Regions from separate parts of the Undibacterium sp. Dicai25W genome, predicted to be linked through region 1. Evidence: predicted binding sites of a transcription regulator. Region 1 holds the regulator's gene; each other region holds the start of a gene.
What was found. The regulator sigma-54, encoded in region 1, starts transcription at its own class of promoters, with help from an activator protein. The targets are predictions, from matches to a motif close to TGGCANGNAANCTGCTTT.

Region 1 (10,404 bases):
TCTCGATTCAGTAGTTACCTCTTAGATAAAAAAATACCTGACTCCTGGTCAGGTATTTTGATCTGTGAGAAAGAATTCTCAGGTGAAATTAATGCCCTTCGAAATTACATACAGTGAACAAAGGCAAACCACTGTCCTTGATGATTTTAGAACCGCCTAATTCTGGCAAGTCGACAATCACTGCGCCTTCAACCACCGTTGCGCCCAAACGCTCTAGCAATTTCTTACCTGCCATCATGGTGCCACCAGTTGCAATCAGATCATCGATCAACACCACGCGATCCCCTGCTTTGCAAGCATCGGCATGCAGTTCCACCGTTGCACTACCGTATTCAAGTTCGTATTGTTCGGAAACAGTGTGGAAAGGTAATTTGCCTTTTTTGCGAATAGGCACAAAACCCAAATTCAATTCATAAGCCAATACCGAACCGATAATGAATCCACGCGCGTCCAGACCCGCGACGACATCTATTTTTTCATCCATATAGCGATGTACAAACATATCGATCAAGACGCGAAATACCTTAGGATTCTGCAACAAGGGAGTGATATCACGGAACATCACACCTTCTTGCGGCCAGTTTGGCACGGTGCGGATATGTTGTTTAATGTATTCGGATGGATTTAACATCGCCAGATGTCCTTCAATTTTAAAAATAACCCGCTATTTTAACAGCCGCGCCTCTGCTCTAGCGACTGCTTCTGATGTACCGCGCAAAACTAATACATCACCGACCTGCAAGATAAGGGAATTTGTTAACTCAACCCGATTCTTGCCACGCCGGATTGCCTGTACATCTACGTCCAGTTCGGACAAGCGTAATTCGGGCAATAGTTTTCCGATAAACTGAGATTTATTGCTCAAAACGACAGTATGCAAACGAATTTGCATATGTTCAGGACTATCGGTCGCATCACTAATACCGTGGAAGAAACCGCGTAAGGACTCATAACGTGCATCGCGTGCCGCTTGTACCCGATGCACCACACGTCGCAATGGAACCCCGAGCAAAACCAGAGCATGAGAAGCCAGCATCAGACTGCCTTCCATGAGCTCAGGCACCACTTCTGTCGCCCCGGCCGCCTTCAGTTTGTCCAGATCGCTATCATCATGGCTACGAACAATCACTGGCAAACTTGGGTTCATCTCAGTAACGAAATGCAAAATTTTCAATGCCGACGCAGTACTTGTGTAGGTGACGACTAACGCTGCGGCACGATTAATCCCGGCGGCCATCAGGCTTTCACGTCGCGCAGCATCGCCATACGACACATTATCACCAGCAATTTGCGCTTCCTGCACGCGATCTGGATCCAGATCTAGTGCGTGGTAGTCAATTTTTTCTTCAGTCAGCAGACGCGCCAGACTTTGGCCGCTACGTCCAAAACCCGCAATGATCACGTGCTTTTTGGCGGTCATTGTCCGTGCTGCGATCTGCGTCAGTGCAAGAGATTGCATCATCCACTCATTGGCAGAGAACTTCATCACTATTGCATCCGATTTTGCCAAAATAAATGGCGATGCAAGCATAGACAAGACCATCGCTGCCAAAATAATTTGCATTAAGTTAGGATCAATCAAATGCAAATCACCAGTCTGACTCAGTAAAACAAAGCCAAATTCACCAGCTTGCGCCAATGCAAGACCAGTGCGTAAAGACACGCTGGTCGAGTTACCAAAGACTTTTGCTAAACCAGTGATTAGTACTAATTTAAGCAATATGGGCACGATAAACAACAATAACACCATCCAGATATTACTTAACACCACTCCTAAATTCAGCATCATACCTATTGTGATGAAGAATAATCCCAGTAACACGTCACGAAACGGTTTGATATCTTCTTCCACCTGATGCCGGTATTCCGTCTCTGAAATCAACATACCTGCAACAAAAGCACCGAGCGCCATGGATAAACCTGCTTTCTCTGTGAGCCACGCGGCGCCCAAGGTGACAAACAACAGATTGAGCATGAATAATTCTTGCGAACGCCGTTTGACTACAATTTTGAACCAGGTACGCATGATCTTTTGTCCAATGAACAATAAGATCAGCAAAGCCAATATCGCCTTAGCTCCTGCCCAGCCCAAGGTTTGCAAAATATCGCCGGAATGAGACGCCAGTGCTGGTACAAGAATCAATAGAGGTACTACCGCCAGATCCTGAAATAACAAAACGCTGATAATCTGACGTCCATGCAAGCTTTCTAATTCGAGGCGTTCTGTGAGCATTTTCGAGACAATTGCCGTGGAAGACATTGCCAGCGCGCCACCTAAAGCAAATGAAGCCTCCCAACCTATCCGGAAAAACTGAGGTAACCATGTAGACGCTGCCCATGCAGCCAACATACTGACAACGACTGTCACAAATACCTGCGCCAAACCAAGTCCGAACACAGCTCTTCGCATTGCCATGAGCTTTGCCAGAGAAAATTCCAGTCCGATAGAGAACATCAGAAAAACCACGCCAAATTCAGCCAACTCATGGGTAACCACACCATCTTCTGCGACTTTAAGACCGAATGGGCCAATCAAAATACCAACGGTCAAATAACCTAAAATCGGTGGCAATTGCAACATGCGAAAAGCCACCACACCGAGTACGGCGGCGGCTAACAAAGCTAAAGTGATATCAAGAGCGTTCATAACTGACATTATTGCCGATTTACGTGAATCAACTGTCGTTTTCCTATGCTAAATTTACACTTAATTTGAACCACATTCGTACTCAGAACATAATTTCAATCTCAGATTTTTCCCCTGTGTAATAACTTCGTTACATCTGGCAAAGTTTTTGCTTTATAGATTTCGTTTATACTATCGGGATGAACGATTTCAATGCATCCCAACCAAAAGACACTCAGACCATGTCTGACGTAGTCATCGATGATGCGGCACGACGTGCTGTTGAATTGGCATCTGAGACTTTGCAAATTGAAGCAGACGCTTTAATTGCTTTGCAGGCGCGACTCCAGAACGAAGATGCTGCCGGTTTTGCGCATGCGGTGCGTATGCTGCTCTCTTGTAAAGGTCGCGTAGTTGTCTCTGGCATCGGCAAATCTGGTCACATTGCACGCAAAATCGCGGCGACGTTTGCTTCGACTGGCACCCCTTCATTCTTTGTGCACCCTGCCGAAGCTGCACACGGCGACCTGGGGATGATTACTTCGCAAGACGTTTTTATTGCTATTTCATACTCAGGCGAAGCGGCAGAGTTGATGTCAATTTTGCCCATCATCAAACGCTTAGGCGTGAAACTGATTTCGTTAACTGGCAATCCTGCTTCGAGTTTAGCCAAGATCGCTGACGTGCATTTAAGCTTGCAGGTCGACAAAGAAGCTTGCCCATTAAACCTCGCCCCTACTGCCAGCACCACAGTCACCTTAGCGTTGGGTGATGCGCTCGCCGTTGCAGTGTTGGATGCGCGTGGATTTCGTGAAGAAGATTTTGCCCGCTCGCATCCAGGAGGAGCTTTGGGCAGGCGCTTACTGACCTATGTCAAAGACGTCATGCGTACAGGCGACGCCATTCCAAGCGTCAGTCCCGATACCAAACTCACATCAGCATTGCTAGAAATCACCAAAAAAGGTATGGCGATGACCGCTGTGGTTGATACTGAACGCAATATCGTTGGCGTATTCACCGACGGTGATTTACGTCGCATGATGGAAGGCGTATGTGATTTCACGCAAATCAGTATTGGCGATGTCATGCACACCAATCCGCGCAGCATCCGTGCTGATCAGTTAGCGGTAGAAGCAGTCGAAGTCATGGAAACTCATCGCATCAATCAATTGTTGGTCACTGACGAACAAGGAAAATTAGTCGGTGCATTACATATTCATGATCTGACCAGAGCGAAGGTGATTTAATGAGGGACACGATTCAAAAAGCAGCACGGATTAAACTAATGATATTTGATGTTGATGGCATTCTGACTGACGGCAGCCTGCATTTTGGCTCTGATGGCGAAGCGTTAAAAACGTTCAACGTGCTCGACGGTCAAGGTATTCGTTTATTGCAAAACGCTGGCATAGCAACAGCGATCATTAGTGCGCGTAGTTCGGCGATCGTTTTAAAGCGCGCGTCTGATCTTGGAATCACGCATGTGCGTCAAGGTATTCATGACAAAAAATCGGCTTTTATGGAATTGCTCGCAGAACTCAATCTTGCTGGCAACGAATGTGGATTTATTGGTGATGACGTTATTGACCTACCCGTATTAAGCAGAGTGGGTTTTGCCGCCAGCGTTCCCAACGGACACGCTGAAGTACGCTCTCGGGTCGACTACGTTACGAGCGCAATGGGTGGCAAAGGTGCGGTGCGAGAGGTATGTGATTTTATTTTAAAAGCACAAAATAAATACGAACTGGCTTTAGCCGAATATTTGGCATGAAACCACAGATTACTATAGACCGGGCACGTATCTGGATAGCCGTTGTTGCGCTAGGTCTTATTGCGCTTGGAAGCTTCTGGGTCGAAAACGCATTTCGTCAACGCGGAGAAGACGATGCACGAAAATCGTCGATAAGACTTGAACCTGATTATTACGTTGAGCATTTCAACTTCATCCGCTTGTCAAATAGTAGCAAAGCAAATTATCACTTGACCGGCGATCGCTTAATTCATCTGCCACGCACGGATCAGTACGAAATTACTCATCCGCATATTAATAGTTTTGACAGTACCCGCATGCCAGTGACCATCATTGCTGAGCGTGCTGTCGTCGATCAAAAATCTGAAGCCGTCAATCCTAAACGTGAACACGATATTGTGCACTTGTATGACAAAGTCAGTGTGGAACGTCCGGAGGGACTTAATTCAAATTTTATGCGACTGGAAACTAATTACCTGATGTTGATACCAGATAACGATCTGGTGACATCGGATCACCCAGTCACCCTATTTACCAATGGTATGGAAGCTCACGCGATAGGCATGATAGCCAATAACTCGACTCAGCAATTGGAGTTATTAAGCAAAGTACATGCACGTTTAAAAAAACGTGGTAGCTGAAACCACAACATATCAGACAAAATTTAGAAAGAAAAAAATGCGCCTGCCTCTCTTTTGCTCTCATCAAATAATGAGTTCAATCTTACTGCTCGGCATGACGACAACGTTTTTATTGCCGGCTTATGCGGAAAAAGCCGACAGCCAAAAAGAAATGGTCATCGAAGCCGAACACCTGGTGAGTGATGGTAAAACTAACATTACCACTGCAACTGGTGACGTTGTTATTACCAAGGGCACGTTAATTGTGAAATCCGAACGCGCAGTCGCAACTAAAACCCCTGAAGATTTTCAACACGTTAATCTGTATAGTAAATCAGGTGGAAAAGTCAGATTCCGTCAGAAACGTGATGGTGGCCCGGATCTCTGGGTTGAAGGTGAGGCAGATCGTGCGGAATACGACGAAAAAACAGAGTTCGTCAAATTCATCTCTAAAGCAAAAGTGCGTTACCTAGACGGCAAAAAGGTTACAGATGAACAAGAGGGCGAATTTCTTTCTTACGACAGCAAAAACGATGTCTTCGTTGGCACCAACACAAGTAATGGCTCGGTAGTTTCTGGCGGTGGCAGAATCAAACTGACGATACAACCAAAAATTAATAAACAGACAAATTAAGATGCCAGCCAACACTTCAGAAAAAAATAGCATTCTGGTCGTCAAAGGTTTGCAAAAGCGCTATGGCGCACGACAAGTTGTCAGAGATGTTTCTTTATCGGTAAAAAGTGGCGAGGTGGTTGGTTTGCTCGGTCCCAATGGTGCCGGTAAAACGACTTCGTTTTACATGATCGTTGGCTTGGTGCCATCAGATGGCGGACAAATCAGTATCGATGGCGTGGCTATTTCAGGTTTACCTATACATCAACGCGCGGTCTTAGGTTTATCCTATTTACCGCAAGAAGCATCGGTATTCAGAAAGCTGACGGTGGAAGAAAATATTCGTGCTGTTTTGGAATTGCAGAAAGATAAAAATAAAAAATATCTTTCAAAGCAGAAAATTGATCGGCGTCTGGATGCTTTGCTGGTGGATTTACAAATTGAAAAAATTCGCGAAAGCCAGGCGCTGTCATTATCTGGTGGTGAACGACGACGCGTCGAAATCGCCCGCGCATTGGCAACTAATCCCCGCTTCGTATTACTAGACGAACCATTCGCTGGTGTTGATCCCATTGCCGTGATTGAGATACAACGTATCGTACGATTCCTGAAAGAGCGTGGCATAGGGGTATTGATTACCGATCACAACGTTCGCGAGACATTAGGTATTTGTGACCACGCCTACATCATCAATCAGGGTGCGGTATTGGCCAGCGGTAAGCCTGATGACATCATTGAGAACGAATCAGTGCGTCGGGTTTATCTGGGAGAGCATTTCCGCATGTGACGGAAAGCATCATGAAACAAAGCCTGCAACTACGTACTTCCCAACATCTGGCATTAACGCCGCAATTGCAACAGTCGATCAGATTATTGCAATTGTCGACGCTGGAGTTGCATCAGGAATTAGAGACACTACTCATAGAAAATCCCTTGCTGGAACGCGTAGACGATCCTATGGACAATGCTCTACGTCTACTCGCAGATGGTGCTATCAATACATCAAGTAACACACCTGATGCCGGCATGGAAACTTCTAGCGCCAGAGAAAATACCAATAGCGCTGAAGAAACACCATCAGACAGCGAAATTGTACCCAATGACAGTGTCAGCGCCAACGAAGAAGAATGGAGCTTCAACGACGCGCCAGCAGGTCAGCACAGCGCTGAAGATGATGATGGTTACCGGCAACTAGAAGCCGCTCATATCTGCCTCCGAGAGCACTTGCTGGAGCAAATGCGTCTGAGCCTGCGCGAACCACGCGACCTGGCATTAGTAGAACTGATTATCGATGCAATTGACGATAATGGTTACCTTTCAGAGACACTGGATGAAATACATTCCAGCTTACCGATAGAACTCAGTGTAGAGCCAGAAGAATTATCATTCGCGTTATCGATGGTACAAAGCTTTGATCCGTCAGGGGTCGGTGCCAGAAGTGCTGCCGAATGTCTTGCAATACAGATAAAACGTTTACCCCAAATCCCTTTTGTCACACGACGTCTGGCATTAGCTATTGTTGAAAAACAATTAAATTTATTTGCACAAAGAGATTTCACGAAATTAAAAAAAATCTTTGATTGCGATGACGAGGATTTGCGCGAAGCACAAATTGTCATACGCGCATGTCACCCTAGACCAGGGTATGCATTTGCCAAGAGCAGTTCTGACTATGTTGTGCCCGACGTTATCGTTAAAAAAACTGTGCATGGCTGGCAAGTTTCGCTCAATCAAGATGTGATGCCCAAGCTGCGCGTCAGCAGTATGTACGCCAATCTGATGCGGCAACATCGAGGAGAGAACGGACTTGGTGCGCAACTACAAGAAGCACGCTGGCTCATCAAAAATATGCGGCAGCGCTTTGAGACAATTTTGCGCGTTGCACAAGCGATAGTAGAAAGACAGCGTAACTTTTTCACGCATGGCGCGGTCGCAATGCGCCCCCTTGTTTTGCGCGAAATAGCTGATACACTAGGATTACACGAGAGTACTATTTCCCGTGTTACGACCCAAAAATACATGTTGACCCCACATGGCATGTTTGAGTTAAAGTATTTTTTCGGCAGCCATGTCGCGACGGAAACCGGGGGGGAAGCATCGTCCACCGCGATACGAGCACTTATCAAGCAGTTAATAGGAGCAGAAGACCAGAAAAGCCCACTCTCTGACAGTAAAATCGCAGAAATGCTGGGTGAACAGGGTATGGTAATTGCCCGACGTACAGTCGCCAAATACCGCGAAGCTCTGAAAATTCCACCCGTCAGTATGCGTAAATGTTTGTAACAAAGTCCTTGTAATTCCGGTTTAAATTGCTATATATGATTTAGCTCAAGACACTTCCGATGAAATGAGCGCATCGTAATAGCAAGCAACATTACCATAGGAGCACAGTATGAATCTCACCATCAGTGGACATCACGTCGAAGTAACTCCTGCAATCCGCGAATACGTACACACCAAGCTGGAAAGAGTCCGGCGACACTTCGATCAAGTCATTGATATTGCCGTCATCCTGACGGTTGACAAGCTCCGCGAGAAAGACAAACGCCACAAGGCGGATATCAATCTGCACATCAGCGGTAAAGATATCCATGTAGAAAGTCTGGCGCATGATTTGTATGCAGCCATTGATGCACTGGTAGACAAACTGGATCGTCAAGTGATCAAACACAAAGACAAGATTCAAGAACATCACCACGATGCAATTAAACACATGCCAGATCCGGCATCGGCATAATCGCCAACCCCTGCTCATTCAGGGTCACTAAAACAAGGACGCTATCTGGCGTCCTTTTTTATTGCTATCCCACACATCACTCAATCCGTACTAAAGACCGTGACGGCAAGCGCGCAGCAGCATAAAATACCAGTTTTACCACGATCAATTTATTGGTATCCCTATGAGCGAATACGTTGTCACTTCTGTCAAAAATCAAATCGGCTTCATTACATTAGATCGCCCCAAAGCACTCAATTCCCTATCATTGGACATGGTAAGAAGTATCACGACTGCCTTATTGAAATGGCGTGATAATAACGATATCCGTGCAGTGTTTATTCATAGCAGCAGCGAAAAAGCCTTGTGTGCTGGTGGTGACATTCGCTTTTTTTATGATGTCGGAACATCCACTCCGACAGGCGACAGCGCATTGCTGGAAGATTTTTTTACCGAAGAATACGCATTAAACCATTTAATTCATTTCTATCCAAAACCGTATATTGCGCTGATGAACGGCGTGGTGATGGGCGGCGGCATGGGGATTGCACAAGCGGGTCCTGACAGTTGCTTACGCATCGTGACTGAGCGTACCAAGATGGCAATGCCAGAAGTGAATATTGGCTTATTTCCAGACGTTGGCGGTGGTTATTTCCTGTCACGTACGCCAGGACAAATCGGTACTTATCTGGGTTTAACTGGCGAAATTATCGGTGCTGCTGATGCGCTATATGCTGGTTTGGCAGATGTATTTATTCCAACCAGCGAAATTTCTGGCTTAATGGAATTATTGAGCAATAGCGATACATCCGATTTGCGCAAAGCAATTCACGATTTCGCCCGCCCTTACGCGACACAAGCTGAACCAGCGCAAAGCAAACTGGCAGTGCAACGCACTGAAATTGACGCGCTATTTTCTGGCAATAGCTTGATAAATATTGCTGAGGCACTCAAAAAGAATAACAGTGTATTTGCCCAAAGCACACTGGCCACCATGGAAAAGCGCTCACCGTTACTGATGTGTGTGACTCTCGAACAACTTCGCCGCAGCGCCAGCATGTCCGTGTCTGATTGCCTGCGCATGGAGAGAAATATGGTCCGGCATTGCTTTAAACACGGCGAAGTACTCGAAGGGGTACGTGCCTTGGTAGTTGACAAAGACAATCAACCCAAATGGTCACCAGCGCACTTGTCTGAGGTCAGTGAAGACATGGTGGCAGGTTTTTTCAACGAAGTATGGCCAGCATATGCCCATCCTCTGCGCTCTTTGAATGGATAATTGACTCATGTAGGGCGGATGCAACCCACCCTACATTTTGCACTGCTCTAAACTTAATGCTGCGAATTACCACCAAGGTACGCAGCCTTGACCGCAGGATCATTTTGCAGACTAGCGGCCGGACCATGCACAGAAATTTTGCCATTTTCTAAGACATAGCCATAATCTGCGACGGCTAACGCCGCAGCCGCAAATTGCTCAACCAACAGCATTGTCATGCCCTCATGCTTCAGACGTTGGATGATACGGAACACTTCATCCACCAAGATCGGCGCCAGCCCCATCGACGGCTCATCCAGCAAAATAACTTCCGGATTTAACATCACGGCACGCGCCATCGCCAGCATTTGTTGCTCACCGCCAGATAAGGTGCCAGCCAGTTGATCACGACGTTCGCGTAAGCGTGGGAACAGCTCCATCGCCTTTTGCAGATCGGTATCAATATCGCCGCGGTTACGCGAGCCGGTAAAGCGTGGGAAAGCGCCTAACAGCAAATTGTCTTTCACCGTCATCGTCGCAAACACGCGCCGACCTTCAGGTGAGTGAGCTAATCCAGCACGCGCAATTTTATGTGAATCAAGTCCGGTGATATCATTACCAGCTAGACTCACTGTGCCCTCCTTCGGTTTCAACATGCCAGAAATTGCTCGCATGGTCGTTGTTTTACCAGCGCCATTTGAACCGATCAACGTTACCACTTTTCCTTTTGGGACTTCCAAAGAAATACCATGCAATACCTGCACCTTACCGTACGCAGCGTGTAAATTTGAAATCGTTAACATAGGTTCTCCTTACACCGC
Region 2 (10,404 bases), on a different contig from region 1:
ATCGGTCGTGATGTTGTCGCCCAATACCGCCAAAGGACGCATGCCTTTCATGGTACGCTCGCCTGCCAAGGCACCTTCCCAATATGGCGGACGACGAATATAGGTGGTTTGTGGACGCCAGTCATACAGCGGGCTCACGGTATTTGCAGATGCTGCCTGAATCGCAAACATAGGCTCGTACACTTTGCGGAACATTTCTGGCTTAACGCTGGATTTAACGATAGCATCAATTTCTTCATCAGCAGGCCAGATATCTTTGAGACGAATTTCTTTGCCATCAACAACAGCCAACACATCTTTTTCAATATCAAAACGGATCGTACCAGCGATCGCATAGGCAACCACTAAAGGCGGCGACGCCAGGAAAGCTTGTTTTGCGTAAGGATGAATACGACCGTCAAAATTACGGTTACCAGACAAGACTGCCGTTGCGTACAAATCGCGATCGATAATTTCTTGCTGGATCACCGGATCCAAAGCACCCGACATCCCATTGCAAGACGTGCAGGCATAGGCAACAACGCCAAAACCCAGCTTTTCGAGATCAGTCATCAAGCCCGCTTCTTCCAGGTACATCGTGACTGCTTTAGATCCAGGCGCTAAAGAAGACTTGACCCAAGGTTTGCGCGTCAGGCCAAGGCGATTGGCGTTTCTTGCCAACAAAGCCGCGGCGATCACGTTGCGCGGATTGGATGTATTCGTGCAACTGGTAATTGCCGCAATAATCACCGCACCGTCAGGCATTTGGCCTGGTACATTTTCCCATGCGGCCGCAATGCCTTTTGCAGCCAAATCAGCCGTCGCTACACGTGCGTGTGGATTCGATGGGCCTGCCATATTTCTGACGACGGTTGACAGATCAAACGTCAATACGCGTTCGTATTCTACTTTCAACAAAGTATCAGACCACAAGCCAGCTACCTTGGCATAAGTTTCAACCAAAGCCACTTGCTCATCTTCACGACCTGTCAATTTCAGGTAATCAATAGTTTGCTGATCGATGCTGAACATCGCCGCAGTTGCACCATATTCGGGTGCCATGTTGGAGATCGTCGCACGGTCGCCCAAGGTCAATGCAGCTGCGCCAGCACCATAAAATTCAAGGTATGCACCGACCACTTTGGATTTACGCAAGAACTCAGTCATGGCCAACACCACATCAGTCGCGGTAATACCTGGCTGCGGCTTGCCGCTTAATTCAACACCAATGATGTCTGGCAAACGCATCCATGACGCGCGACCAAGCATGACGTTTTCTGCCTCCAGACCGCCGACACCAATCGCAATCACGCCAAGCGCATCCACGTGCGGTGTATGACTATCCGTACCAACTAAGGTGTCCGGAAATGCCACGCCTTGCTGTGAGTGAATCACTGGCGACATGCGTTCCAGATTGATCTGATGCATGATGCCGTTGCCTGGCGGGATCACATCAACGTTTTTAAACGCTTGCTTAGTCCAATTAATGAAGTGAAAGCGATCTTCATTCCGACGATCTTCAATCGCGCGGTTCTTTTCAAACGCATCAGGATCAAAACCGCCACATTCGACGGCCAGTGAATGATCAACAATTAATTGTACTGGCACAACTGGATTAACCTGCGCCGGATCCCCACCCTGATCAGCGATGGCATCGCGCAAACCAGCCAGATCAACCAACGCTGTCTGACCGAGAATATCGTGACAAACAACGCGCGCTGGAAACCATGGGAAATCCAGCTCACGTTTGCGTTCGATCAGTTGCTTTAAAGAGTCAGTCAGGGTCGCGGGATCGCAACGACGTACCAAATTTTCAGCCAAAACGCGGGACGTATATGGCAAGGTATCAAACGCACCTGGCTGAATCGCCTCGACAGCGGCGCGCGCATCGAAATAATCGAGCTTAGTACCAGGTAATGACTTACGGAATTGTGTGTTCATATTGTGCTCGCTCAGAGTAATGAGGCTATGGAAACTATGGGGACGATAGAAACCAATGACACCGCAGAGGCAACCCGTCAATTAGTATCGCCAGGGGCTCTGCGGTTGAGATGAGATATTTTTACTTATTTACGTTCGTTCAACGGTACAAATTTCAAATCTTCAGGACCGACATAATTGGCGCTTGGACGAATGATTTTGTTGTCGATACGTTGCTCGATAATGTGCGCAGCCCAGCCAGAAGTTCGGGCAATCACAAACAACGGCGTAAACATCGCTGTTGGCACGCCCATCATGTGGTAAGAAACGGCAGAGAACCAATCCAGATTCGGGAACATTTTTTTAATGTCCCACATCACTGTTTCCAGGCGCTCAGCGATATCAAACATTTTGGTCGAGCCAGCTTCGACAGACAAGTTGCGCGCTACCTCTTTGATCACTTTATTACGTGGATCAGAGATTGTGTACACAGGGTGACCAAAGCCAATCACCACTTCTTTGTTTTCTACACGTTTTTTGATGTCCGCTTCTGCTTCATCCGGATTGTCGTAACGTTTTTGAATTTCAAATGCCACTTCGTTCGCACCACCGTGTTTAGGACCGCGCAAGGCACCAATTGCACCAGTGATCGCGGAATGCATATCAGAGCCGGTACCAGCAATCACGCGACCAGTGAATGTGGATGCATTGAACTCATGTTCGGCGTACAAAATCAGGGACGTATGCATCGCTTTTTCCCAGGATTTGCTTGGCTTTTTACCGTGTAACAAATGCAGGAAATGACCGCCGATAGAATCATCGTCAGTTTCAGTTTCAATACGTTTGCCGTTATGGCTGAAATGGTACCAGTACAGCAACATAGAACCAAGGGATGCCATCAAACGATCTGCAATATCACGCGCACCAGGCAAGTTATGGTCATCTTTTTCTGGCAAAGTGCAACCCAGAACGGAAACACCAGTACGCATCACATCCATAGGGTGCGAAGACGCTGGCAAAGTTTCCAATGCAGCTTTCAAATTTGCTGGCAAACCGCGCAAGGCTTTTAAAGTTGTTTTGTAAGCTGCCAGTTCAGCTGCATTAGGCAACTTACCGTGCACCAGCAAGTGGGCGATTTCTTCGAATTCGCAAGCGTCCGCCACATCAAGAATATCGTAACCACGATAGTGCAAATCGTTACCAGTTTTACCAACGGTACACAAAGCAGTGTTACCTGCTGTCACGCCGGACAAGGCAACGGATTTTTTTGGTTTAAATGTGCTTGTAGTTTCGGTTGTCATAGCTATCTCCAAATTTTAAATAAACCTCTCAACACAGAGACTCAGAGGCCAAGGATGTATCTTTATTTACGCTCAAAAGAGAAGATGCCAACGCACATCTCTTCAATGAGCATGTTCATCTGAAAAATTACTTCGCTTTTTGCTGCGCAAACAAGGCATCTAATTTTTGTTCGAAATCATGATAGTTAATGCGCTCATACAATTCCATGCGGGTTTGCATCGTATCGACCACATTTTTTTGCGTGCCATCACGGCGAATCGCGGTATAGACGTTTTCTGCTGCCTTGTTCATGGCGCGGAACGCTGAGAGCGGATACAACACCAAACCAACATCAGCAGACTTCAATTCTTCAACGGTATATAAAGGAGTGGAACCAAATTCTGTAATATTAGCCAGAATAGGCACTTTAACGGCGTTCGCGAATTGCTTGTACATATCTAGCTGCGTAATCGCTTCAGGGAAAATCATGTCAGCACCCGCCTCGACACACATTTGCGCGCGTTCAATCGCGGCATCCAGACCTTCGACTGCCAAAGCGTCAGTGCGCGCCATGATCACAAAGTTATCGTCAGTACGTGCATCAACGGCCGCTTTAATACGATCAACCATTTCTTGCTTAGAAACAATTTCTTTGCCCGGGCGATGTCCACAGCGCTTTGCACCGACCTGATCTTCTATGTGCATTGCTGCCGCGCCAAACTTGATCATCGATTTGACGGTACGCGCAACATTAAACGCGGAGGATCCAAAGCCTGTGTCAACATCGACCAACAAAGGTAAATCACACACATCAGTAATACGGCGCACATCAGTCAGCACGTCATCCAGATTAGAGATGCCCAAATCTGGCAACCCCAGCGAACCTGCCGCCACACCGCCGCCAGATAAATAAATCGCTTTAAAACCAGCGCGTTTCGCCAGCAAAGCATGGTTTGCATTAATCGCGCCGACCACTTGTAACGGAGATTCTTCTTGCATCGCCTTGCGGAAGGCAGCACCTGCGGAGTAGTTGCTCATAGTGTGATTATCTTTCAGGTTAATTAGGTTTCGTCCTACCAGTTTCAGAACATTGACCTCAATGAATGAACAGAATTCCGTGCTCTTAATGCAATCTGCGTGCCAAGCACAGCATGCTGCGCCGTAGAATAGGCGTGGGATTATAAAAATCAAGGACTTATATCTAAATTCTCTACGCTACCAGCTGGATAAACTGGATATTTCGTTTCACTTAATGTTTCAGTTAGCGTTTCATATAAATTTCACGAAACATAAAATGCAACATAAAATGAAACATATAATGAAACATATCTGACAACGCCTTTTACGCCGACAAATTTAACATGAAGCATCCCACCAGCCAACGCGATCCCCAAGACAAACCCATCATCTGGACAGTATCGATCTCACGCCTGTTCGATATGTTTCGGGACATCATGGTGGAATACGACGCCAATGCAGACATCGTCCCTTTACACATGGGCTTTGAAGACGCCGTTCAACACATCCGTGAACGCCTGCAAACCGAGCGTTGCGACGTGGTCATTGCAGCGGGTTCAAATGGTGCGTATCTCAAAAACCGGTTACCGGTACCGGTTGTTATTGCAAAAGCCAGTGGTTTTGATGTCATGCAAGGTTTAGCAAGAGCACGCAAAGTGTCAAGCGAGATTGGCATTATCACTTACCAGGAAACCATGCCCGAACTAGCTGATTTCAAAACCACCTTTGGCTTCAATATCGAGCAAAGAACCTATGTCACCGAAGAGGATGCCAGAGCGCAAATCGGTGAACTTAAAGCGAGCGGTATACAAGCTATTGTTGGTGCTGGTTTAATTACCGATCTGGCGGAAGAAGCCGGACTAACGGGTATTTTTATGTATTCCGCCAGCTCAATACGCCAGGCATTCGACGACGCGCTGGAATTGGCGCGACTAACTGCCTTAGAATCTGCCAAAGGTCGCCGCCCATCCACCGATGCGCCGCGCGCCAGACATGGCATCAAAGACTTGCGTGGCGACTCAATGGCGATGCAAGCCACTCGACGCGCAATCGAACTCTATGCCCGTTCAACGAGCACCGTTCTGCTCCAGGGAGAAACCGGCACAGGCAAGGAACTTGCAGCGCAAGCAATTCACAAAGAAAGCCCCCGGACGCGGTTTCCTTTTATCGCCATTAATTGCGGCGCTATCGCTGAAAGTTTGCTGGAATCAGAGTTATTTGGTTATGAAGACGGTGCATTCACCGGTTCACGTCGCGGTGGTCATGCAGGTTTACTAGAGGCAGCACATCGCGGCACCCTATTTTTAGATGAAATCGGCGAAATGCCCATCAATTTGCAAACACGCTTGCTTCGGGTGCTAGAGGAAAGAGAGATCGTCAGAGTTGGGGGGATACGCCCCATTCCCGTTGATGTTCGCGTCATCAGCGCGACCCATTGTGATCTCGAAAGCCGCATTCAAGAAGGTCGCTTCAGAGCTGACCTATTCTACCGTCTGGCGATTTTGCGATTACCGTTGCCCCCACTGCGAGATCGCCATGAAGACATCCTGCCTTTGACGGAATGGTCGCTCAAGCAGGCACTGGCAAATCTGGGAACACGCCCGCATATCAATCTACATGCAGAAATCAACACTTGCAGACCGCTATTGGAACAATATTCATGGCCTGGCAACGTCAGAGAATTACGAAATATGATGGAAAGACTAGCGCTGTTTCTGAGCGCAGAACCTTTGCAGGCACTGACTTTGAACTTTGTCCGAAAAATTTGTCCGGAACTGATTTCATCGAGCTATTCGTCGGTCAACACTGAGAACGAGTTTTCAGTCAAAACACCCTCTTCAGAAGAAAATATTTCTATAGAACAAGTAATGGAACGATTCAATCATAACCGTGAAGCCGCAGCCGCCTATCTCGGAATCAGCCGGACCACCTTATGGCGCAAACTCAAGAAACATTAATTGAAGATTTTTACATGTTGAAATGTCGAAGCTGTGAGGTAGAATGATCTAGATAAAACTTGATAACACTAACAACAATCTATAAAACATCGCAATATATTATGAAAAAATTACTCATTGTTGATGACAGCAAAGTTTCACGTATGGTAATCCGCGCCCATATTAAAGCAGTGCAACCTGATTGGGAAGTTTTTGAAGCCGGTTGCGGAGAGGATGCGATCAAAATGACCCAAGAACAACATCTGGATTTCTGCACGATGGATATCAATATGCCTGGCATACTTGGTACCGATGCAGCAGAACAGATATTGCAACTGCATCCTCATATGCGCATCGCAATTTTTTCCGCCAACGTGCAAGACACAATGCAAACGCGTGCGAATTCCATTGGTTCAATTTTTGTAGCTAAGCCAGTTACGGATAAATCTATTTCTATCGTCGTCAACTACTTTATGAGTTAATAATGGACTCCTTAAGCGAACTTCATCTTGACGCGTTAGCCGAAGTGTTCAACGTGGGCGCAGGAAGAGCAGCGGCCAGTCTCTCGGAAATTGTCGGAGATGAAGTACAACTCTCTGTCCCCTCTGTTGAAATTCGCAAATCGTCCGAAATTAATAAAGAAGTAATTGGCTTAGACACTGATAGGTTTGGTGCCGTACATCAAACCTTTACCGGTGTCTTTGAGGCAGAGGCAATATTACTATTTGCCGAAGACCATGCGCTAGAAATTGTGCGCGACATGATGAATTCACAAATCAGCATAGAAGATCTGGCCGAGTTTGAACAAGAAGCCATGTGTGAATTAGGCAATATCATCCTCAATGCATGCCTTTCAGCCATGGCAGATATGCTAAGCATACCGATGGATTGTTCTTTACCTGATTATTCTGTCTCGACAATTGACGAGATCGTTCAGCGTATTAACGCTGGAGAGGATGATGCTTACTTATTGCTGCTGCATATCGATCTCGTGATCGAAAAACGCCGCTCCAAGGGGCATTTGATTTTTGTTTTAGGCTCTACATCCTTAGCAAAACTAGTAGTAGAAATAGAGCGTTTTTTAGGAGCTATTTAATGTCCGATTTGCTCTCAAATTCATCAACGGACATCAAAGAGATATTCGACTCAATCAATCTAGGGCTAATTGTTGTTAATAGACAACAAACCATTACTCTCTGGAATGGCTGGGTTGAAAAGCACAGTGGAGTCCCCTCGATAAACGCCTTAGGTAAAGATATTTCTATGGCTTTTTCTGAGCCACCAAGTTCAGCATTAATTTCTGCTATTTCCAATGCAATTAATTATGGTTTACCAGTTGTATTATCGAATGCACTACATCGCTCTCCCTTGGCGTTATATGAGCGCAATTTCGAACAACGTGATAAACGCATACAGCAATCTATTTCGCTCACTCCTATCAATATCGGCGGGGAACGGCACTGTCTTATTCAGGTCGCAGATTCGTCAACTTCGATAAAACGCGAAAAAATTCTACGAACTCACTCTGAATTACTTAAAAAAGAAGCCACTACCGACGGACTAACTGGCATCTACAATCGTCGTTTTTTTGACGAACATTATAAGATGGCGCTCGCCCAAGCTGTACGACAAAGCAGTCCGCTATCAATATTCATGGTCGACATTGATTTTTTCAAACAGTTCAACGATTACTACGGACATATTGCAGGTGACAAAGCCTTAATAGCGGTTGCAACAGCTTTAAAAAAACAGCTACAGCGTGTAAGCGATGTGGTTGCACGCTTCGGAGGTGAGGAATTTGTATTAATGCTGCCAAATATGCAGCAAGAATCTGCAGCGCAATTTGCAGAGAAGTTAAGACTAGCGATATGGGATCTACATATTCTTCACGAAGAATCTGACATTGATCAGCAAGTGACTGTCAGTATCGGTTACAGCACTTTTTCTGGCACCGATACTTGCGACCCACATGCCCTTTTAGACACTGCCGATAATGCTTTATACAACGCTAAACGTAGTGGCAGAAACAGATCCGTTTTCTTGAGCTACCAGCCTTTAGAAGAACAAAAAGCAACCATTCCTTAGTCACAACCGCTTTCTCATTCAATTCAACGCAATCAATCCGAGCAATTTGACCATCGGTATTCATGCTCGTCAATTTCGAGATAAACTCTCTATTTTAATCTCAACTCGGGACACACCATGCCAAACGCCACTATGCCGCGTCGACGTTTTCATTCTCTTATTTCTGTTGCATTGCTTAGTTGCGGGCTCATTTGCAACCTCAGCATGGCACAGCAAGTGCTGCGCGTTTCTGCGATTCCTGACGAAGCGCCTACAGAATTACAAAGAAAATTTAAGCCCTTGGGCGCTTATCTGGAGAAAAAATTAGGCGTCAAAGTCGAATTTATCCCAGTAACCGACTATGCTGCTTCAGTTGAAGGCCTGATCAATCACAAGTTAGATATGGTCTGGTTTGGCGGCTTTACCTTTGTTCAGGCCAACGTACGTAGCAGAGGTCAGATCGTTCCCCTGGTGCAGCGAGAAGAAGATGAGAAGTTTCAATCTGTCTTTATTACCACTAAAGGCGATATTAACAAGCTAGAGGATCTGAAAGGTAAAACATTCAGCTTTGGCTCTGAATCTTCCACATCAGGACATTTAATGCCTCGCTCGTATTTGTTGGCGGCCAAAATTAATCCCGACACTGATTTAAAACGCATTGCATTTTCTGGCGCACATGACGCCACGGTTGCAGCAGTCGCCGGCGGCAAGGTAGATGCGGGCGCATTGAATATCTCCGTCTGGGAAAAACTCATCGCACAAAACAAAGTCGATACCAAGCAAGTACACGTGTTTTACACCACCCCTGGTTACTTTGATTACAACTGGTCGGTACGTGCAGACATGCCATCTGAAATGCAAAAGAAAATTACGGAAGCATTTTTAACACTGAACCCGGCTTCGCCACAAGATAAAGAAATTCTGGAACTACAGCGTACCAAACGATTCATTCCAACGAAGGCAGAGAACTACAAAGCGATCGAGGCTGCCGCCCATAATGCCGGACTGCTAAAGTAATGACAGCGCCACAACTGCGTTTGCAAAACCTGTTTGTTCAGCATCCAGATGCGGTTACCGGAGTTTTTGAAGGTAAGCAACCAGCGTTAAAAAATAATGGCAAGTTTGCGCTTCATGATATCAATTTAACGATAGCACGCGGTGAGCAAATTGCCATTATAGGGCCGTCTGGCGCAGGCAAAACCACCCTACTGCACACACTAGCCTTTGCACATCAGGCAAGCTCCGGGGTGATTATTTTTAACGAAAAATCACCCTGGGAGCTGTCAAGCAGCGAGCGCCACGATTTGCGGCGACAATTATTTTTAGCGCCGCAAACACCACCACTGCCAGCGCGCCAACGCGTCGTCACTGCGATACTGGCCGGCAAACTTCCGCAGTGGTCATTTGCAACAGCACTCAGAAACCTCATCAAACCCGTGGCGCCGCTTGAGGCCTATCAGGTGTTATCACGCTTTAACCTGCAAGATAAGCTATATGCACGGGTCGACAAACTATCCGGCGGAGAACGTCAACGTTGTGGACTTGCACGCTTGCTGTTGTCCACCGCTCAGCTTCTATTAGTCGACGAACCGCTATCCGCGCTTGACCCACAACTCGCCGCACAAACGCTTGAGACACTGCAACAGGAAGCCAGCACACGAAATGCAAGCCTCATTTGCAGCTTGCACCAGGTTGACCACGCCCGCAGCAAATTCACCCGCATTATTGGTTTGCGTGAAGGAAAAATTCAATTCGACAGTCATCAGGTTACCGACCAAATGATTGCTGACTTGTATCAGAACACGCTGCCGGAAATGAAGACGGATGCATATCCCTTAGTCAGTCACATAGACAAGCCAGTGTGCTACTGAAGCTAAAACTCATGCAAAATAACCAGCTAAAGCGGCAAACCACCCTTTTAAATGATCCTGCGTGGCGTTCTCGCGTGATGACTGGATTGGTTTTTACCATACTACTGTGGCCAGCATTGGTATTGACTGAATTTAAACCTTGGTTACTACTTGATGCACAAAGTATTTATGCGACGAGTCGATTTTTAGGGGATTTTTTCCCGCCCGCCCATGATCCTGAATTTTTAGATGTGGTCATCAGTGCCACCTGGCAAACCATCGCGATGGCCACTACTGGTAGTGTGTTGGCGATGTTGGCAGCAATTCCGATGACTTTCATCGTCAATGAGCAATTG
Region 3 (10,404 bases), on a different contig from region 1:
GAAAATGCCGATTTCGATGCATTAGCTAATGAGCAAGCACGCCTGGAAGCGATCATTTCTACCTCGTCCGGTGACAACGTTGAATTGCAATTGGAAATGGCCGCGGATGCGCTGCGTTTGCCACCATGGGATGCCAAAATCGGTGTCTTGTCCGGTGGTGAAAAACGTCGTGTCGCGTTGTGCCGTTTGTTGTTGTCTAAACCAGACATGTTGCTGCTCGATGAACCAACCAACCATCTGGATGCAGAATCGGTTGACTGGCTGGAACAGTTTTTATTGCGCTTCCCTGGCACTGTGGTAGCGATTACGCATGATCGTTACTTCCTTGATAATGCTGCTGAATGGATTCTTGAGCTGGATCGTGGACATGGTATTCCATGGAAAGGTAACTACTCTTCCTGGCTGGACCAAAAGCAAGCTCGTTTGAAGCAAGAAGAAGCGACCGAATCTGCGCGTCAAAAAGCGCTGCAAAAAGAATTAGAATGGTCACGTCAGAATCCAAAAGCCCGTCAGGCAAAGAGCAAAGCGCGTCTGGCGCGATTCAATGAGATGAGTGAACATGAATACCAGAAGCGTAACGAAACACAGGAGATTTTCATCCCTGTTGCAGAACGTCTTGGTAATGAAGTTATCGAATTTAAAAACGTTTCTAAAGCCTTTGGCGATCGTTTATTGATCGACAACCTGAGCTTTAAGATCCCACCTGGCGCGATTGTCGGTATTATCGGTCCTAACGGCGCAGGTAAATCAACTTTGTTCAAAATGATCAAAGGTCTGGAACAACCAGACAGCGGCGAAGTCGTACTGGGACAAACTGCAAAAATCTCGCTGGTCGATCAGTCGCGCGAAGATTTGGGCAATACCAAAACCGTATTTGAAGATGTTGCCAATGGCGCTGACATTCTGACGGTAGGTCGCTTTGAAATGCCATCCCGCGCTTATCTGGGACGCTTCAACTTCAAAGGTGGCGATCAGCAAAAAATCGTCGGCAATTTGTCCGGTGGTGAGCGCGGCCGTTTGCATCTGGCAAAAACACTGCTGCAAGGCGGTAACGTGTTGCTGCTGGATGAACCATCAAATGATCTGGACGTTGAAACCCTGCGTGCTTTGGAAGATGCGCTGCTCGAATTTGCTGGTAGCGTGATGGTCATTTCACATGATCGCTGGTTCCTTGATCGTATTGCAACGCATATTTTGGCGTTTGAAGGTAATTCCCAAGTCAGTTTCTTTGACGGTAACTATCAGGAATACGAAGCAGATAAGAAAAAACGGTTGGGTGAAGAAGGTGCTAAACCTAAACGGATACGCTATAAGCCTTTAACGGTATAAACCATTGCCCCTGAGATGAGCATGAATTATTTTTGCTGTTCTTGATGTTCTTGCTCTTCTCAGCTTATCAGTAACCCTTGTGAGAGAAATGTCATGAGAAAAACTGCGTACAAGAAAACTGCGTACAAGCATCTCCTTTTGATCAGTCTTTTTTACGCGCTGACCCTGATTTCAAGCCCGGTGTCAGCCAACGAGAAAAAAGAGGGTGGTGGAGAAGGCGCTTCGTCTGTTGCGGCGTTAGAGCCTTTCACTGTCAACTTATCAAGCTTTGATCGCTATCTGCAAATCAGTATTACTTTGCAGCTCGGCAATCCAGAAATGGCAGAGAAAATCAAAGCTAAAATGCCACTGGTGCGACATTCGATGATCATGCTGTTGAGTGGAAAAGAGTCAGCAGACATTCAAAATGCGTCTGGAAAACATGAATTGATCAACGAGATTAAAGAAAAAATTAATCACGTGTTAGAGGTCAAGGAACATGACGGCGTCACCGACGTTTACTTAGTCAATTTTGTCATTCAATAAGTAAAAATTAAATTGGTACGACCAACAATGCATGTGCAGTGTATTTACTGGTACGCCAGTTTTTTCTATCAACGCAGCAACATTGCTGCCTAACACGATATAGAGCTGATATTTTTTCATGCATCAACTGGCAGCTCCCGCCTTCGCGGAAATTGAGATCAAAAAAAGTCGTTTTCTGGGGCAACTTTATCCCCTGCACAGCCGTGCTGAAGCACGCGAACAACTGGTGCTGATACGCGCTGCTCATCCAAACGCAGTCCACGTTTGCTGGGCGCTGGTATGTACCGGGGAATCTGGATTAGATGACGATGGCGAACCTTCCGGCACTGCTGCCAAACCTATGTATAACGTCTTAGTGCATAAAGATGTGACCAATGTGCTGGCGGTAGTCGTGCGCTATTGGGGTGGCGTCAAACTTGGTGCAGGCGGCTTAACGCGAGCCTACGGTCAGGCGATTTCTGAGGCATTTAAGAAAGCAGAATTAATCGCTGTAGAAAGCATGACTCAACTTACCATCCAGGTGGCGTTTTCAAATGAATCACAAGTCCGACGGATACTTGAAAAATATCTGGCACTTGTGAACGAAGTCAGCTATGCGGATAATGCTGTCATGCAGGTTAGCGTCAAAGAAAAATATCTGGATCTCATCAATGCCGAACTAACAGAAACACTTAAGGGGCAAGTCAGACTCAAGGCATGAGTGATTTTCCGGCTTTGTTTCATTTTTAATTCAATTTTTTAAATTTTTATGTCTGAAGATCTTTCCTTACGCACTAAAATTAATCAGGAAACCGCCAGATTTCCGTGGAGCGAACTCCTTAAGCAATTCGCTACTGGCACTGTCATTGCTATTGATGCAGACCTTGATCTGGTTGATATTGCTGAAGCGATGGCGACCGACAATACAACCATCATTGCACCTTTACTGAGTCAGGGAAAAATCGCCAAAGTCAGTGATACTCAAGCGCAGGCATGGCTGGAGCAAAATCTGATGTTGTGGACCGTCGTGGTCAAACCATGGATTTTGGTACAACATCGCCCTGAGGCTTAAAAAATCGGCAGGCGAGGGAGTATTCGGGTTTTATTAGTCAATGTTATTACGAATAAAGCCTCTTCAGAGACCAATAGTTGATACTATACCCAGTATATAAAATGAACTTTTGACATTAGATTGAATCTTATCCGTACACGCGTACCGGAGTTCATCTATGCAAGTTAGCACAGTTCAGACGACGTCTTTACCCCAGCGCCTCAGTGTGATGAGTTTGATGCTATTGCTGCATCTCATGCTGTGGCTCGCCTGGCAAGCACAAAGCAAATTTAAGCTGGCACATGAAGACCGGACTTCGTACCTGCAAATTTTACAAGTTCCATCCTCTCAACCGATTCCAAAGCAAGAATCTGAAAAATTAACGCCTGCTCTGGCGACATCCATTAAAACCGCAAACACCGTTACAAAAAAAGCGCTGGTATCTAACGCTAACTCTGCCCGTACCGTCAGTGAAGCAATCACAGTAGCTCCTCATGAAGCGATCCCCGATGTGCAGTCACAACAGGAATATCAACAACTACCTGGAGTGAGCCCGCATCTCGATCTTGACGCCCTGCGGCAATCGGCAGTTGCGATGGAAAAACAACGTCGCCGAGGCGAAATAGAAAAAATTCAGGATAGCCTTAAACGGGACGATAGCTTTGAAAAGCAGCTCGGAGAGGGCGTTAGAAAGGCGCAGGCAAAAGATTGCCGCCAGGCATATTCTGGTCTTGGCTTGCTGGCGATTATTCCTTTGGCAGCAAGCGCCATCAGTGATAAGGTCTGTAAGTGGTGATAGCACTCCCGACCTCAGTTATAATGCCCGCTCCCGCACATCCACAGTCAACAGGCTTGATACGCTGAGCGTTACTCTCAGAACCGTGCTAGTGCGGTCTTCCTTATTTTTTACCGGATATTCCATGAAAAAAATTTCTTTCTTGTTCGCTGCGATGATGTTCGCGGCAATCGGCTCAGGTATCGCTCCTGTGACTATGGGTATTGCACATGCAGACGAAGCGGCGGACAAAGCCAAACAACAAACTGTCCGTGCTGAAATGGGTAAACCATTAACAGAAATTCAAACTTTACTCGACCAGAAGCAATTTCCGGCTGCATTAGAAAAAATCAATGCATTGAGTGTGTTTGAAAAGCAAACACCTTATGAAATTTTTGTCGTTGCACGTATGCGTGCCATTGTTGCCTCCGGCACCAGCAATACTGAGCTATTGGCCAGTGCATTCGAAGTCATGGTTAATTCCGACTTCCTCAAAGACAATGAAAAACTGCGCCTGATAGAAGGCATGGCCGGTACCTATTTCAATGAGAAAAAGTATGATTTGGCGATCAACTGGGGTAAGCGCTACTTGGAAAAAGACAGCAGCAGCCCTCAGGTACACAACATGGTGGCACGTGCGAACTACCTCAAAGGCGATTTTGCCAACGCAATTCAGGAACTGAAGGTCATCCTTGCTGAAGATCAAAAAGCAAAGCGTATCCCTACAGAAGAAAACCTGCGTTTGTTAGCAAGCAGCTATCAGCAATCTAAAGACAATGCTGGCTACACATCCGTATTGGAAATGATGGTCGAATACCATCCTACCAGAGAATATTGGGGTGATTTGCTCTACCGCACAGAACATAAAGCTGGCTTCTCCGACCGCTTGCGTCTCGACTTGTATCGCTTGATGTTGGTCACAAACAATATGGACGATCCTGGCCAATATGTTGAAATGACTGAATTAGCTTTGCTCGCAGGTTTGCCAACTGAAGCCAAAACAGCGGTTGACGCTGGTTATGCCGCCAATTTGTTGGGAACAGGCAAAGATGCTGCAAAACATAAACAATTGCGTGACCGCGTCTACAAACAAGCTGCCGAAGACATTAAAACTTTGGATGCAGGCGAAACTGCCGCGAAGAATGCCAAGACTGGCGTAGGTCTGGTCAATATTGGTTACAACTATGTGATCAACGGCCAATCCGAAAAAGGTATTGGTTTGATCGAACAAGGTATCGCCAAAGGTGGATTGAAGTCAGCAGAAGAAGCTAAATTGCATTTGGGCATGGCTTATCTGAAAGCGGGTAACCGTGACAAAGCAACTGAAATTTTCAACAGTTTGCAAGGCACAGATGGTGCAGCTGATATCGCAAAATTGTGGCTGAAAGTACGTCCAATGGAAGAAAAATCTGCGGATAAAGCACCCGCAGCGCCGGCAGCAAAATAATACATATCTAAACAATTAAAAACCTGTGTTGACGTCGGACGTCACACAGGTTTTTTTACGTGTATTTTTCTGCCAACCTGAATAATCGAATCGTACCAGCAAAAAAAAGCGGTTTAGCCATGACGCTAAACCGCTTATAAATCAGTACCGTGCGCTCTATACACCGTACTGAGGATACTAGCTTTACTCCATCAATTCTTTATACCAACCACTCGTATCAGGAATGGTAAGCAGATTCGCCGTGGCTGGTGATGTCCAGACCTTCGCGTTCTTCATCTTCTGGTACACGCAGACCGATAACCAGATCAACCAACTTGTAAGCAATCACAGAAACGATTGCTGACCAGATGATTGTCGTCCCCACTGCGATTGCCTGCACTTTAACCTGATCAAAAATCACGTATGGATCTGCCGACATTTTGTTAGCAACATAATCCATAATGCCTTGACCACCCAACGCTGGGGCTGCAAACACACCCGTTGCCAAGGCACCGAAGATACCACCAACGCCATGCACACCAAATACGTCCAGTGAATCGTCCGCACCGATCATGCGCTTGAGGCCATTCACACCCCACAAGCAGATCACGCCAACCAGCAAACCGATAACTAATGCACCCATTGGGCCGACGAAACCGCAAGCTGGGGTAATCGCTACCAGACCAGCCACCGCGCCGGAAGCACCACCCAACATCGATGGTTTGCCTTTAGACATCCATTCACCAAATACCCACGATACTGCTGCTGCTGCGGTTGCCAACAAGGTGTTCACGAAAGCCAATGCTGCAATGTCGCCCGCTTCTAAAGCAGAACCGGCATTGAAACCAAACCAGCCCACCCACAACAAGGAAGCACCGATCATCGTCATTGTCAGTGAGTGTGGCGCCATCGATTCTTTACCGTAACCAACACGCTTACCGATCATGATCGCACCAACCAGACCAGCGACCGCCGCATTGATATGCACCACGGTACCACCGGCAAAATCAAGTGCTCCTTTTTGTTGCAAGAAACCGCCCTTGACCAACTCAGTTGCTGCAGATGCGGCATCTTTAATGCCATCAGGACCAGTCCAGAACCAGACCATGTGAGCGATAGGCAAGTAGCTGAATGTGAACCACAACACCACGAATGCCAGCACTGCGCTGAATTTTGCACGTTCAGCAAATGCACCAATAATCAGACCGCAAGTAATCGCTGCAAATGTCGCCTGGAATGCCACATAGACAAACTCAGGAATGACGACGCCTTTGCTGAATGTCGCTGCCGTTGCAAATGTGCCTTTGACCGGATCCCAGATACCTTTGAGGAACACACGATCAAAGCCACCGATCACTGAATTGCCTTCAGTAAATGCAAGTGAATAACCGTAGATGCACCACAACACGATAATGACCGCAAAAATCATAAACACTTGGATCAAAATCGACAGCATGTTTTTAGAACGTACCAGACCACCGTAGAACAAAGCCAGACCTGGGATCGTCATCAGAATGACTAACAAGGTCGATACCAACATCCATGCAGTATCGCCTTTGTTGGCAACAACAGCAGGAGCAGAAGCCGCCGCTGCATCTGCCGTAGCAGCTGGCAAGGATGCCACTGACACGTCTGGTGCCGGAATTGGCGTGACAACGGCAGCGGTGGCCGTTGCACTGGCAGCCGTTGCGACGCTTGCCGCAGCGGCTTCAGGTTTGGCCGGAGCGTCATCCGCAAACGCGACCGATGTCATCCCTACTGAAGCAAGCAAAGCGCCTGCTACCAGTATTTGTTTGAATACATTTTTCATATCAATATCCCCGTAAGTCAAATTGAGTGCATCAGAGCGCGTCGTTGCCGGTTTCACCGGTACGAATACGCACAACCTGTTGCAAGTCATAGACAAAAATCTTGCCGTCACCAATTTTTCCGGTACGTGCTGCGCTTTCGATTGCTTCGATTGCACGATCTACAATCGCATCATCCACTGCCGCTTCGATTTTTGTTTTCGGCAAAAAGTCGACCACGTATTCGGCACCACGATATAACTCGGTATGGCCTTTTTGACGACCAAAACCTTTAACTTCGGTCACGGTGATCCCCTGAACGCCCATTTCAGATAAAGCTTCACGAACTTCATCGAGCTTGAAGGGTTTAATAATGGCGGTAATGAGTTTCATACTATCCTCGGTCTTCAGAAAGTTTTAACGGCAGTCAAGACCAGACTTGTCTTGCCAGTGAATTTACCTGCTGGTGTTACGTACAAGGCGTCATTTGCATTTGTACCAATCGCTGCCAGCGTAAAGGCAACGCCGACAAATTCTTTAGTAACGCCGACTTTCCAGTCAGTGTAAGAATAAGCCGAGTTGTTTTTAATCATCTGGCGACCTGCATGCAGCACCAAAGTGTACGTGTCTGGCAGCTCAATATTCGCACCCAGATCCAGATAGCCACTGTTCTTACTGTTTGGATTGCCGAACAAATTAGTAACGGAACTCGAATACTTCGCATACATAGGACCGTAACCGATCTGACCATAGATTTCTGTTGTGTTTGCGTTGACTAAACCAGCAACATTATCCAAACCATTCGATGGATAAACGTAGCTCAAAACACCTACGTCATAGCTCACATCTTTGACGATCTCGCCTTTTTTACCGGCATACAAATCCCATTCAACATCACCACCACCACCTGCATCTTTCGTCCATTTAATTGAGGACAACCAGGTTCCAGCATAAAAACCCGTCGGGTTATGTGTATAGTCAGCACCACCTTGCAATGCCGGGTCTAAACGTGTTTGAGAAATACCACGGTAGCGATAGTCACTTGCGACCCCAACATTAAAGCTGACTTCATTGTCTGGCTTGGCATCTTCTGCATGCACAAAACCGGTTAAGAAGCTTGAGGCAACTGCAACAGCAAGTAGAGATTTCTTCATTGTGCTTCCCCTAAAATGTAAAAAACATAAATGTTGGTAAGAAACTGCGTTGAACTCACTCCGTGAACCTCAACACAAAGTCAGAAGATCATCCGTGACCCCGCGGGAAATGAACTCGATAATGCCTGTTGTCTCCGTATAAGCAGAAGTCGTGCCAGCTTCCTCAAAAGAAATATATTTAAATTTGTTACATGTTTTTTTTGCATCTACTCGTAGCCTAGTCTAGCTAAATGACACCCTTGTTACGCCTTGTAATAGTTGAATTTGGAAGAAGATGGGAAGTAAGCTAGCTTTAGGTTATGATTTCTGTTTAGGCAAAACAGCAATAAGTGCCTTTGCACGGAATAGACTAAATTTGCACCAATTTGCGGCAAGCAATTTTGGATAAACTAACGGCAAATTGCGGCGCACCATTAACGTGCACACGACCCTATAATGAGGATAAAAGACGATGAACAAGCAAAATTTTTTTGAAGACATGCAGGCAAAAATCAGCCAGGCATTTGAAAATTCACCAGCGAAAGACATAGAAAAAAATGTCAAAGCCATGATGACGCAAGGTTTTTCTAAGCTGGATCTGGTCACTCGTGAAGAATTCGATATTCAGGCTCAAGTTTTAGCTAAAACCCGCGCTAAGCTGGAGGCACTAGAGGAACGTGTGGCTGCTTTGGAAGCACAGATCTCGCAAAAATAAGACTGCCTTATGTCGTTGGCGGTTCTCAAAAGTCGCGCCTTAAACGGCATGCACGCTCCGCAAGTAACCGTGGAAGTGCATCTGGCCAACGGGCTTCCGGCTTTTACGATAGTTGGCTTACCGGAAACCGAAGTCAAAGAATCCAAAGACCGGGTGCGTGCAGCATTACAAAATGCGCGGTTTGAATTTCCTGCTAAACGTATTACTGTTAATCTCGCCCCGGCTGATTTACCCAAAGAGTCCGGCCGTTTCGATTTGCCTATTGCACTAGGCATCTTAGCGGCATCTGGCCAGATCCCAGCTGAAATGCTTGCACACTACGAATTTGCCGGTGAGCTTTCACTTTCCGGCGAACTACGCCCGATTCGCGGCGCCTTGGCGATGACTTTTGCTATTTGCCAAAGCAGTCACGAAACAAAGCAAGAATCCGGGCGCAAAGCTGCTTTTATTTTGCCTTCAGCCAATGCAGATGAAGCAGCCCTGGTCACCGAAGCAGCAATTTACCCCGCAGACTCATTGCTACAAGTTTGCGCTCACTTTGCTGCAATCGATAATGACAGCAAGCTTTCACGTCATCGTCCTTCGCAAAACCGCAAGCAAGCCAACTACCCGGATTTTAGTGAAGTCAAAGGCCAGCTACAAGCGAAACGCGCACTAGAAGTGGCAGCCGCAGGTAGCCATTCGGTGTTAATGGTCGGTCCTCCAGGAACCGGCAAATCAATGTTAGCAGCCCGTTTTGCCAGCATTTTGCCGAACATGACAGATCAGGAGGCACTGGAATCGGCAGCGGTGCAATCGCTGACTTCAGGATTTTCCATAGAAAAGTGGAAAGTTCGTCCCTTCCGCTCACCTCATCACACTGCATCGGCAGTGGCATTGGTCGGTGGTGGAGGTAATCCTCGCCCCGGTGAAATTTCTCTCGCCCATCGTGGCGTACTGTTCCTTGATGAACTGCCAGAATTTGATCGTAAAGTATTAGAGGTCTTACGTGAGCCATTGGAATCGGGTCACATCACGATCTCACGCGCGGCGCGGCAGGCGGATTTTCCGGCACGTTTTCAACTGATCGCCGCCATGAACCCGTGCCCGTGCGGCTATTTCGGACACAGCAATGGCAAGTGCCGTTGCACGCCAGACATCATCAATCGTTATCAAGATAAAATTTCTGGTCCCTTGCTCGATCGCATCGATATACAAATCCAGGTTGCCGCATTACCGCAAGCTGATTTGCTCAAACAAGCCAGCGGCGAACCAAGCATCCACATTCTTGCTCGTGTAGAAGCCGCCTTTGACCGCCAACAGCAAAGACAGGGCAAAGCCAATAATCTGCTCAGCACAACAGAGATTGATACGCTGTGCCAGCCCGATACAGAAGCAGAAAAAATACTCAAGCACGCCATGAATAAATTCGACTGGTCAGCCCGCGCTTATCATCGGGTGCTCAAGGTTGCCCGCACCATTGCCGATCTGGCTGCCTCCGAACACATTTGCGCACCCCACGTGGCGGAAGCGATTCAATACCGCCGTGCGTTGAAAGAACGCTAGGACATAGCGCCCCGCACTCTTTTACAGCGTTCCCAAGATCAGGCAGCAAATATGAACCTCAATTTCAGCCCTGGATTTTCAAAGACAGAATTTTTCACACAGTTCAACGCCGGGATTGAAATCTGTGTTCCCATGACCA

Region 2: a site for sigma-54 is predicted at 4,306-4,323, ahead of prpB (methylisocitrate lyase). Genes of this name have one in related genera too.
Region 3: a site for sigma-54 is predicted at 8,166-8,183, ahead of ACO0KY_RS11235 (TorF family putative porin). Genes of this name have one in related genera too.

The regions. Positions count from the first base shown of each region.
Region 1 covers NZ_JBMPOQ010000001.1:353,600-364,003, reverse strand. The annotation lists gene ACO0KY_RS01810 (adenine phosphoribosyltransferase) at 89-631, opposite strand; gene ACO0KY_RS01805 (cation:proton antiporter) at 665-2,647, opposite strand; gene ACO0KY_RS01800 (KpsF/GutQ family sugar-phosphate isomerase) at 2,869-3,873, shown strand; gene ACO0KY_RS01795 (KdsC family phosphatase) at 3,873-4,397, shown strand; gene lptC (LPS export ABC transporter periplasmic protein LptC) at 4,394-5,017, shown strand; gene lptA (lipopolysaccharide transport periplasmic protein LptA) at 5,007-5,630, shown strand; gene lptB (LPS export ABC transporter ATP-binding protein) at 5,632-6,396, shown strand; gene ACO0KY_RS01775 (RNA polymerase factor sigma-54) at 6,408-7,892, shown strand; gene hpf (ribosome hibernation-promoting factor, HPF/YfiA family) at 8,002-8,346, shown strand; gene ACO0KY_RS01765 (enoyl-CoA hydratase/isomerase family protein) at 8,510-9,604, shown strand; gene ACO0KY_RS01760 (ABC transporter ATP-binding protein) at 9,658-10,386, opposite strand; gene ACO0KY_RS01755 (ABC transporter permease subunit) at 10,396-10,404, opposite strand, start outside.
Region 2 covers NZ_JBMPOQ010000003.1:232,554-242,957, reverse strand. The annotation lists gene acnD (Fe/S-dependent 2-methylisocitrate dehydratase AcnD) at 1-1,920, opposite strand, end outside; gene prpC (bifunctional 2-methylcitrate synthase/citrate synthase) at 2,046-3,200, opposite strand; gene prpB (methylisocitrate lyase) at 3,328-4,218, opposite strand; gene prpR (propionate catabolism operon regulatory protein PrpR) at 4,542-6,155, shown strand; gene ACO0KY_RS05835 (response regulator transcription factor) at 6,257-6,616, shown strand; gene ACO0KY_RS05830 (chemotaxis protein CheC) at 6,619-7,230, shown strand; gene ACO0KY_RS05825 (diguanylate cyclase) at 7,230-8,219, shown strand; gene ACO0KY_RS05820 (putative selenate ABC transporter substrate-binding protein) at 8,337-9,215, shown strand; gene ACO0KY_RS05815 (phosphonate ABC transporter ATP-binding protein) at 9,215-10,069, shown strand; gene ACO0KY_RS05810 (PhnE/PtxC family ABC transporter permease) at 10,081-10,404, shown strand, end outside.
Region 3 covers NZ_JBMPOQ010000008.1:107,396-117,799, reverse strand. The annotation lists gene ettA (energy-dependent translational throttle protein EttA) at 1-1,329, shown strand, start outside; gene ACO0KY_RS11270 (flagellar basal body-associated FliL family protein) at 1,423-1,854, shown strand; gene ACO0KY_RS11265 (IMPACT family protein) at 1,973-2,554, shown strand; gene ACO0KY_RS11260 (DUF2288 domain-containing protein) at 2,603-2,905, shown strand; gene ACO0KY_RS11255 (hypothetical protein) at 3,063-3,680, shown strand; gene ACO0KY_RS11250 (tetratricopeptide repeat protein) at 3,805-5,106, shown strand; gene ACO0KY_RS11245 (ammonium transporter) at 5,324-6,895, opposite strand; gene ACO0KY_RS11240 (P-II family nitrogen regulator) at 6,927-7,265, opposite strand; gene ACO0KY_RS11235 (TorF family putative porin) at 7,280-8,026, opposite strand; gene ACO0KY_RS11230 (accessory factor UbiK family protein) at 8,478-8,720, shown strand; gene ACO0KY_RS11225 (YifB family Mg chelatase-like AAA ATPase) at 8,730-10,265, shown strand.